3 regions of the Lysinibacillus sp. BSL11 genome follow, and region 3 is predicted to be linked to each of the others. Evidence: riboswitches for the same ligand, from Rfam matches in the RefSeq annotation. Region 3 holds a riboswitch; each other region holds the start of a gene.
The links. Region 3 has a riboswitch for lysine ahead of RCJ95_RS16350 (transporter substrate-binding domain-containing protein). Riboswitches for the same ligand answer to the same signal wherever they lie in the genome.
Positions count from the first base shown of each region.

Region 1: it holds a riboswitch for lysine, as region 3 does, so the genes downstream of both, RCJ95_RS02590 (aspartate kinase) here and RCJ95_RS16350 (transporter substrate-binding domain-containing protein) in region 3, are expected to answer to the same signal.
Region 2: it holds a riboswitch for lysine, as region 3 does, so the genes downstream of both, RCJ95_RS21885 (amino acid permease) here and RCJ95_RS16350 (transporter substrate-binding domain-containing protein) in region 3, are expected to answer to the same signal.

Region 1 is NZ_JAVGCX010000001.1:515,276-518,563, forward strand. Features, by position in the region: gene RCJ95_RS02585 (YslB family protein) at 1-399, shown strand, start outside; gene RCJ95_RS02590 (aspartate kinase) at 498-1,724, opposite strand; lysine riboswitch at 1,858-2,035, opposite strand; gene uvrC (excinuclease ABC subunit UvrC) at 2,143-3,288, opposite strand, start outside.
Region 2 is NZ_JAVGCX010000024.1:3,852-7,139, reverse strand. Features, by position in the region: gene RCJ95_RS21885 (amino acid permease) at 1-1,299, opposite strand, end outside; lysine riboswitch at 1,382-1,558, opposite strand; gene RCJ95_RS21880 (CynX/NimT family MFS transporter) at 1,736-2,944, shown strand; gene RCJ95_RS21875 (hypothetical protein) at 3,012-3,288, opposite strand, start outside.
Region 3 is NZ_JAVGCX010000013.1:118,150-121,437, forward strand. Features, by position in the region: gene RCJ95_RS16345 (amino acid ABC transporter permease) at 1-458, opposite strand, end outside; gene RCJ95_RS16350 (transporter substrate-binding domain-containing protein) at 634-1,491, opposite strand; lysine riboswitch at 1,611-1,797, opposite strand; gene odhB (2-oxoglutarate dehydrogenase complex dihydrolipoyllysine-residue succinyltransferase) at 2,137-3,288, opposite strand, start outside.

The sequences.
Region 1 (3,288 bases), on a different contig from region 3:
GGCTATGAGATCATTCGTGATCATATTCTATCTTCTATACTCGGTAAACATGAAGATGACGTCCTTTATTGGGCAGGTAAAGAGCTTGCTCGCAAGTTCCCATGTAAAAGTCAAGATGAACTTATCGCATTTTTCGCAGATGCCTGCTGGGGTACATTAGAACTCATAAAGGAATCAAAAGATGGGCGTATTTTCCAGTTGACAAATGACCCTGAAATTCTGCAAATAAAGCAGCGTAGCTTTAAACTTGAAGCAGGATTTATAGCAGAGCAAATTCAACTAGCTAAAGGCTACCTGACAGAATGCTATAGTGAAAAACGGGAAAAGCAACAATACGTCATGTTTACAGTCAAATGGGACGTTAAAGAACGTATTATGAATACCATTCCCTCAGAATAATTAAAAAGGATTGTCTCCCATTAAAGAATGGGATGACAATCCTTCTTTTTTCTTCCTTTTATTTCGGTCAATTACATAAAATGCTGTTTCTTCTATTATTATATGTAAAGTGCTTGCTCTAAATTAAACTCATCATGGAGAGCATTAGCTGCTTGGATCATATCATCCTGTGGTACAACAACAGACACTTTTATTTCAGAAGTACTAACCATTTTTACAGGGATATTTTCGCGACGTAACCGATCAAACATACGAGCGGCAACGCCTGGATTGGAAGCCATGCCTGAACCAATAATGGAAACTTTCGCTAGTCCAATTTCGAAGTCAGCAAAACTAAATCCAAGTGATAATTTACTATCCTCTAAAACACGTAATGCTTCCGCAAATTCCTCTTTTAAAATGGAAAACGATACAGTTGGCTTCAATCCATCAATAATGGCTTGGACAATAATATCAACATTAATACGGTTCTCTGCAAGCACCGTAAATATATCTGCTAATGAAGCATTGGAAAAAGCATCATACCCTACTGTTAAACGAATAATATCTGATTCAAATGCAACACCACGAACGACTGAATTTTTTTCCATTTCCACTTCCTCCTTCAATAAAGTGCCTACTGATTCTATTAAACTGGAACGTATAATAACAGGCATTTGAAATTTTTTTGCTAACTCCACCGCACGAGGATGTATGATATGAGACCCTAAATTAGATAACTCCAACATTTCATCATAGGAAATTTCCTGTAGCTTTTGGGCATTTGTAACATATCGTGGATCTGCTGTATAAACACCATCCACATTTGTATACATATCTACTCTCTCCGCTTCCAATGCTATGGCAAGTGCAACAGCAGCTGTTTCAGCTCCACCTTTCCCAAGCATGGTGATATTGTGCTCTTCGTCAATCCCTTGTTCTCCAGCAATAACCACAATTTGTCCCTGTGCAAAGTGTTCTTCCATTCGATTAATATCTATATAGTCGATACGAGCATGCCGATACATACCATCCGTATGTATACCAGCTTGCCATCCCGTTAGAGACACAGCCTCATAGCCTGCTTCCTGCAAGGCGATGGCAAATAAAGCACTTGATAATTGAGAGCCAGTTGACAACACTGCATCTAATTCTCTTTTTGACACATCGTCAGTTAGTTGGTGTACCATCAATTTCATCTCTTTCGCAGTGTGTCCCATTGCTGCAACGACCACTACTACATCAAATCCTTTGTCCTTTTGAGCAATCGCTTTCCTAGCAGCCTCTTGGATTTGTTCAGTAGAAGCTAATGCAGCTCCTCCAAACTTCATCACGATTTTAGCCATTTCTTTCGTTCTCCCTTCCAGTTCATATATTTTACAAAATCATGGGGTGTAAAACAGTTTCTGGAAAACCAAAAGGCAGCCTCCACATAAAGTGAAAGCTGCCTATAACATGTACAATAATCGTAACTTGCGCATGTGTGATAGCTCTCCGAAACGTTTAGAATCGACAGTCTTACATTTCTTAAATGCAAAACCAGTACAGCAATGGAACAACAAAACTGTACTTCGGCAAGCTCCCCTTTCACACAATATCTCTGGACTTGTCCATCCTCCATCGTGTTACTCTTGAATCTTGCACCTCTATCATCACTTTAAAGTGAATGTATTCAATTCATTAAGCCTTAGCGTAAACGAATTAGTCACGCAGTTGACTCTCCATAACATTGAAAACAATGTTATGGATAACCATAGCACATACCTATTCCTTTGACAATGATTGTTGCTGAAAATAGCTAAAAATTTGGCTTGCTAAATTAGCGGGCATCCCAGCCTCCTGTAATGCTAGCTCGCTCGCCTCTCGAATTTTTTTGACTGAACCAAAATGTTTAAGCAGCTGTTGCTTTCGTTTTGGTCCTACCCCTTCAATATGATCTAATACAGATTGAATGGCATGTTTCTCATGCTGTTGACGCAAGAAGGTAATAGCAAAGCGATGGACTTCGTCTTGAATTCGTTGTAATAAATAAAAGCCATCACTTGTACGTTTTAAGCTAATCACTTCCGGTGGATCACCAAACAAGAGCTGAGATGTATTATGCTTATCATCCTTGGCTAAACCAGCAATCGGTATAACAAGACCAAGCTCATCTTCTAGTACTTCACGGGCTACTTCCATTTGTCCCTTACCACCATCAATTAAGACTAAATCTGGTAATGGTAGTCCTTCCTTTAAAACACGTATATAGCGACGACGTATAACCTCCTGCATTGCACCGTAATCATCATGCTTGGCTGCTGTACGCGTTTTATATTTTCGGTACTCCTTTTTCGCAGGCTTCCCATCAATGAAAACAACCATAGCAGATACTGCATCCGTTCCATGCATATGACTATTATCAAAAGCTTCAATTCGTAAAGGTGTACTAATACCCATTGCTTCACCAAGTGCCTCACAAGCACCAATCGTACGTTCTTCCTGACGCTCTATTAGCTGGAATTTAGCTGCCACAGCAATTTCAGCATTTTTGGTAGCTAATTCAACCAATTCCTTCTTTTGACCTCTTTTCGGTGTGAGCACTTTAATTTCTAATAATTCTGTTAAGATAGCTGCATCAATGGCTTGTGGAATAAAAATTTCTTTTGGCTTAATATGCTCTGGCTTTTCATAAAAGCGCCCAACAAATGTTAAAAATTCTTCCTCTGCATCTTGATAGATGGGGAAAATTGAGACATCACGCTCAATCAGCTTTCCTTGGCGCACAAAGAAAACCTGAACACACATCCATCCTTTTTCAACAGCATAGCCAAATACATCTCGATTTGTTGTATCACTTGAAACTATTTTTTGTTTCTGCATAACCGTATCAATATGGGCAATTTGGTCTCGGAATTCCTTCGCTCGTTC
Region 2 (3,288 bases), on a different contig from region 3:
AATGACTACAATCATACAAACTGTAAAAGCAAATAGTGGTCCAAACGGATATAATTTGGCTTTATAAGGTAATAATCTTGGATCTAAGCCCTGTGCATCAAACGCTCGGCGGAAACGATAATGACTAAACGCAATACCTAGCCATGCAATAAAGCCAGACATTCCAGAAGCATTTAATAGCCAGATATAAACCACTCCATCGCCAAAGAAGGATGCCAAAAATGCTAAACAGCCTACAGCTAATGTTGCCATAAGTGCATAAATCGGAATACCTCTACGACTTAGCTTTGCAAAAAATTTAGGTGCATGTCCATCCACTGCTAATTGCCATAGCATACGAGAAGATGCATATAGTCCTGAATTTCCTGCTGACAGCATAGCCGTTAAAATAATGGCATTCATTAAAGAAGCAGCAAAGGCAATACCTAGACGGTCAAACACTAGTGTAAAGGGTGATACTGCGATATCTTCTGATAACAAACGTTCGTCTGTAAATGGAATCAACATCCCGATTGCACCAATCGCTAAAATATAAAACAAAAGAATACGCCAAAATACAGATTTAACAGCCTTCGGAATATTTTTACCAGGATTATCTGTTTCACCAGCTGTAATTCCTAGTAATTCTGTCCCTTGGAATGAAAATCCTGCAGCTAGGAAAATACCAAATGTAGCAAGGAAGCCACCATGGAATGGCCCATCACTAACAAAGAAATTAGTAAAACCTACAGGAGCCTGCCCACCTAAAATACCAAAAATCATTAGTAAGCTAATGATAATAAAAACAATAACCGTTGCTACTTTAATCATGGCAAACCAATATTCACTTTCACCATAACTTTTTACGGATAGTAAATTAAACGTCAATACAACAGCAATAAATAATACTGTCCAAAGTGCTGATGAGCTATCTGGGAACCAATATTTCATAATTAATGACACAGCAGCAATTTCGGCAGCAATGGTGATTGCCCAGTTATACCAGTAGTTCCAGCCTAATGCAAAGCCCAAAGCGGGATCTACAAATTTGGTTGCATACGTACTAAATGAACCTGATGATGGCATATAGGCAGCCATTTCCCCTAAGCTTGTCATTAAAAAATACACCATAATACCGATTAAAGCATAGGCAAGCAATGCTCCCCCAGGCCCTGCCTGAGCAATAGCACCTCCACTGGCTAAAAATAGCCCCGTACCAATTGTACCGCCTAAAGAAATCATTGTAATATGACGGCTTTTTAATTCTTTTTTCAGCTTCGGCGCTTTATGTCCGAGCTGATTTACTTTTATTTCACTCACGATATAGCTTCCTTCCTATTTATGAGGCAAAAAAATGCCATCACATATACACTGTGATGGCTACGTTAATCCTCAGTTTTTCCTACATGATAGCTCAACACGTTGTACAAACGTGACAGTTCTGTTCCTTTCGGAGACAGCCCCAGCATGAGGTTTTCAAGTCCCCTCACACTTCGGCAATATTTCCTTTCAGCTAATCTCATCAATGCTTGTCATTTCAATTAGCATACTTATAAATATCGCGACCTCTACCTCAATACAAACATGAGGCATATAATTATTAAATTTATGATGTTTATTATACTAACATAAGACCATAGACATTTCAATACCGCAAGAAATGTTCCGTATTTTATGAATCTTCTACTATTTTTAATAGTGTGATAAAGTGTTATAGTAGTTCAATTAGAATGGTTATTATTAGGGGGGATTTATTTTGACTACAAATGATCATACCACTAGTTATCCAAGTAAAAAAATTAGCTGGAAAGGAACAACCTTACTTTTAGTCTTTGGCGTTATCTTTATAGCCTCTACATTACGAATGCCACTAACTGTTGTTGGTCCAATTATATCCTTTATCCGTGAAGATCTTGGAATATCTAATGTAGTGGCTGGCTTTCTAACAACAATTCCATTGCTGGCTTTTGCTATTATATCTCCATTTGCACCAGTTGTAGCACGCAAACTAGGGCTTGAGCTAACATTATTTTTATCAACTTTTCTCTTGGCCTTAGGAATTGTCCTACGTTCACTTGGTACGACAGAATTACTTCTATTGGGTACTGTGTTAATTGGCGTAGCCATTTCTTTTGGAAATGTACTAATTCCAGGATTATTAAAATTGAAATTTCCATATCATGTGGGTTTATTAATGGCCTTTTTCACCATGTCCATGAATTTTACTGCTGGCCTTGGAGCTGGTATTAGCTATCCGATAGCTAATTCATCGTTAGGCTGGCAAGGTGCGCTTTCCATTGCACTCATACTCGTTCTAATTACAATCCTAATTTGGATACCTCAACTAAAGTCAAATTACCCAGAACCAGTTACTACATCTAAAAAGACCAGTACACCTTTATGGAAATCACCTGTTACTTGGGCTGTCACAGGGGCAATGGGTTTACAGTCTTTATTATTCTATACAACAGCAGCGTGGATACCTGAGATCTATATTGCTCAAGGTTTAGCGCCTGATAAAGCTGGCTGGATGTTTTCAATCATGCAATTCTCACAAGTACCAATGGCTTTGGCAGTGCCTATTATTGCAGGTAAAATGACTTCTCAACGCCCACTTGTATTGATGTTTACATCCTTCTATTTAGTAGGCTTTGTTGGAGTTGTCATGGAATGGACAAGTCTTGGGGTCCTGTGGATGGTTCTTCTAGGGTTAGCAGGTGGTTCTTCATTCGCCCTAGCAATGATGTTCTTCACTCTCCGTACTCGTACTGCATTTGAAGCAGCAGATTTATCAGGCTTTGCACAATCTTTGGGTTATTTATTTGCCGCAATTGGTCCTATTCTTTTTGGCTACTTGCATGATTTATTTGGTGGTTGGAATATTGCGGGATGGCTCTTTGTCGTTGTGGCAATTTTACTCTTCTTTTGCTCAATGAGAGCTTCTAAGAATGAATATGTGCATTAAAATTAAATAAAGCAGGTGGTTCAGCTTCCTCCATCTGCTTTATTTCTATATAGTGTTTACACATTACTTAATTGTCGAGTTGCTGGATTAATGTTAGCAATTCAGCAAGGCATTCTGATGCTTCATTATTACGAGCTGTTATAGTAGAAAAAATAGGAACAGCCTCTTGTAAAAGCAAATAACTATAATAGTAATAGCCTACAAAAGCTTGCTTTCCATAGCCCTTTGGCGTTTCTTCCTCCCACTCCTGCTCATCATTGTCCTCATTTTCTATCCATAAATAGTTGACGTCTAATAGCTCCTGCATATTTTTAACAGTATTGACTGGGTCGAGATAATCTTTC
Region 3 (3,288 bases):
TGTGGTAAGACTACATGAAGCATAATTTGGAAGTGATTCATGCCAATTGCTGATGCTGCCTCGTATTGCCCATTATCAATGGATACAATACCGCCACGAACAATTTCTGCCATATAGGCCCCTGTATTGAGGGAAACGACTAAAATACCTGCTGTAATAAAGTGCATATCGATACCGAATGCGATATCTAATCCGTAGTAGACAACCATAGCTTGTACAATCATTGGTGTACCACGGAAAAATTCAACATAGCATGTTAGTATAAAATTAATGAGCTTTAAGCTATAAAATTTCACACCTTTTTTACGAACTGGAATCGTATGCATAATTCCGATGAAAAATCCGATAAATGCACCAATAATTGTACTAATACTCGAAATCAGTAACGTATAATACGCACCTCGTAAAAACATTTGCCAGTTGTTTTCAATAATTGAAAGTATCCATTCAAGACTCATGATGTTCCTCCTAACAATGTCATCTTGCTCGCTTATTTCTTTTGTGTCCTAGCTCTTTCTACCATTCTATGATTTGTCACGCTAGGACATTATCATTATGTAGAGAGGTTCTCATTTTGATAATGATGAAATGATCATGTACGGACTAGACTGGTTGCTAGTCCGTGCCATGTCATTATTGTGCTGCGGGTTGTTGAGAAATAGCTTCTTCCATAATCGCTTGACGATCATCTTCTGAAATGCCTTTTAGGATTTCATTGATTTTTTCACGATTTGCGTCATCTTTACGTAAGCCTACAGCAATTGAAGTATTTGATAGGTCTGTATCAAAGCCTTCTTCAAATGCTACATATGTGAATTTATCGTTGGCTGCAGAAGCGGAAATGCCCTCTGGACGTTCAGCTACATAGCCATCAATTTTACCTGCTTCTAGTGCAACACGCATTGCTGGGAAGCTCTCCATTGCCGTTTGCTTTTCTACGCCTTTAATTTGATCGATAACTGTGTAGTTTGATGTATTTAATTGTGATGTAATTTTAGCACCTGAGAAGTCTTGAATCGATTTTGCGCCTTCATATTTGCTACCTTTTTTAATAACCATAACAAAATCAGAAGTATAATAGTTTTCTGTAAAATCAATTGTTTTCTTACGTTCTTCTGTTGGTGACATACCTGCAATAATTGCATCAATTTTATTCGATTGTAGCGCTGGAACTAATCCGTCCCACTCCATTTTAACAATGACTAACTCTTTGCCTAAACCTTCAGCGATTTTCTTTGCCATTTGTACATCATAGCCACCTGCATATTCTGCATTATCCGCAATTTTCACTGCGCCATTCGCATCGTCTTGCTGTGTCCAGTTGAACGGTGGGTAGCCAGCCTCCATGCCAATTCGGAATTCACCGCCGCCTTCTTCTTTGTCAGTTCCAGCATCACTTGAACTGCCCTCTTTTTTGTCACTTGTGCCACATGCAGCTAGCACAATTGCCGTCAAGATAGAGATCATTACTAACAACCATTTTCTTTTCATGAAAAACTCCCCTTTTCTGTAAAAAAATAAGACAACTGTACTAAAAAAGACCTAAGTTTATTGAACTTAGGTCTTACCTTTTATGACAGTTGCCCAAATCCTCACTATAATTTCCATGTTTCCGAGATAGCACAACCTAGTAAATCTGGAAATCCATTTACTAGGACAGTCCTGCACTTATTCACTGCAGACCCAGTATAAAAGTACGAGCTCCTTTTATACTTCGGCGATATTTCCTTCTTCATTGCGTCTTCGCTTGCTTTTACTCAACAATGAACTAATAAATACCGCGCCTCTACCTCACTGGTAACAATTCGTGAGGTTTGTTTATTTAATTGATATTTAGATACTACTATAAAACTAATATGTTCGTCAAGACGATTTTAACATTTTTCTGACTAATGACAATATTAGGATATTGTGCGCTCTGCTTCCACTTTAAATCGTTAAACTTTTGTTGATATTTCTGAAAATTACAACAAATATTTATTATAGAGTATGTTCTCTATGTGAGAAAAGTTGCGTTTTTTCTTTCTTTGCTCCTCTAAACGATACAACATTCGTACTCTTTCAAGCATAGAATCGGTCAATACCTTTTATCATACAAAAAACCCTGCTGAACATTGTTCGCAGGGTTTAATGGCATTATGAATTTAATAATAAATCTTCAGGATTTTCGATTAATTCTTTAACTGTTTTTAAGAATCCTACAGAATCTTTACCATCGATGATACGGTGATCGTATGAAAGTGCTACATACATCATTGGACGGATTTGAACTTCACCATTTACTGCAACTGGACGGTTTACAATTGAGTGCATACCTAAAATACCAGCTTGCGTACCGTTCATAATTGGTGTTGACATTAATGAACCGAATACACCACCATTTGTGATTGTGAATGATCCACCAGCCATGTCATTTAAGCCTAATTTTTTATCACGAGCTTTTGTCGCTAAGTTAGCGATATCTTTTTCGATTTCTGCAAAGTTTTTGCTATTTGCATCGCGTACAACTGGTACGACTAAACCTTCTTCAGTTGATACAGCAATACCGATATCAAAGAAGTTATTTAAATGAATTTCATCGCCAGAGATTTGAGCGTTTACGTATGGGTATTTTTTCAGTGCTGCAACAACAGCTTTAGTGAAGAATGACATGAAACCAAGTTTGATGTCGTTTGCTTTTACAAACTCTTCTTGTTTACGTTTACGAAGTGCCATGATGTTTGTCATGTCAATTTCGTTGAATGTTGTTAACATTGCTGTTGATTGTTTAACTTCTAATAAACGTTTTGCAATTGTTTGGCGACGACGGCTCATTTTTTCAATTGTTACACGGTCAGAATTAGCTGCTGGTGTGAATACTACTGGGCCACCTGAAGTTGCTACGGATGTAGGTGCTGCTGCTGGCGTTACAGCGGGTGCTGTACCGTGAGCTGCTACATCTTGTACACGTACACGTCCTTGTGGATCTACTGGAGATACCGCTGCAAGGTCAATACCTTTTTCACGTGCAAGACGACGTGCTGCTGGAGATGCAACAACACGCTCACCAGAAGTTTCTTCTACTACTGGAGCTGCTGCAACTGATGCAGGTGCTGCTTGTGGCGCTGCTGGTGCAGGTGCTGCCTCAGTTGGTGCTGCCGCTGGAGCTGCTGCTGCGCCTTCGCCTGCTTCTACTACTGCGATAACTTGACCAACTAGTACAGTATCGCCTTCTTCAGCTAAAATTTGTGTTAATACACCTGCTTCTTCAGAAATGATCTCAGCGTTTACTTTATCTGTTTCAAGTTC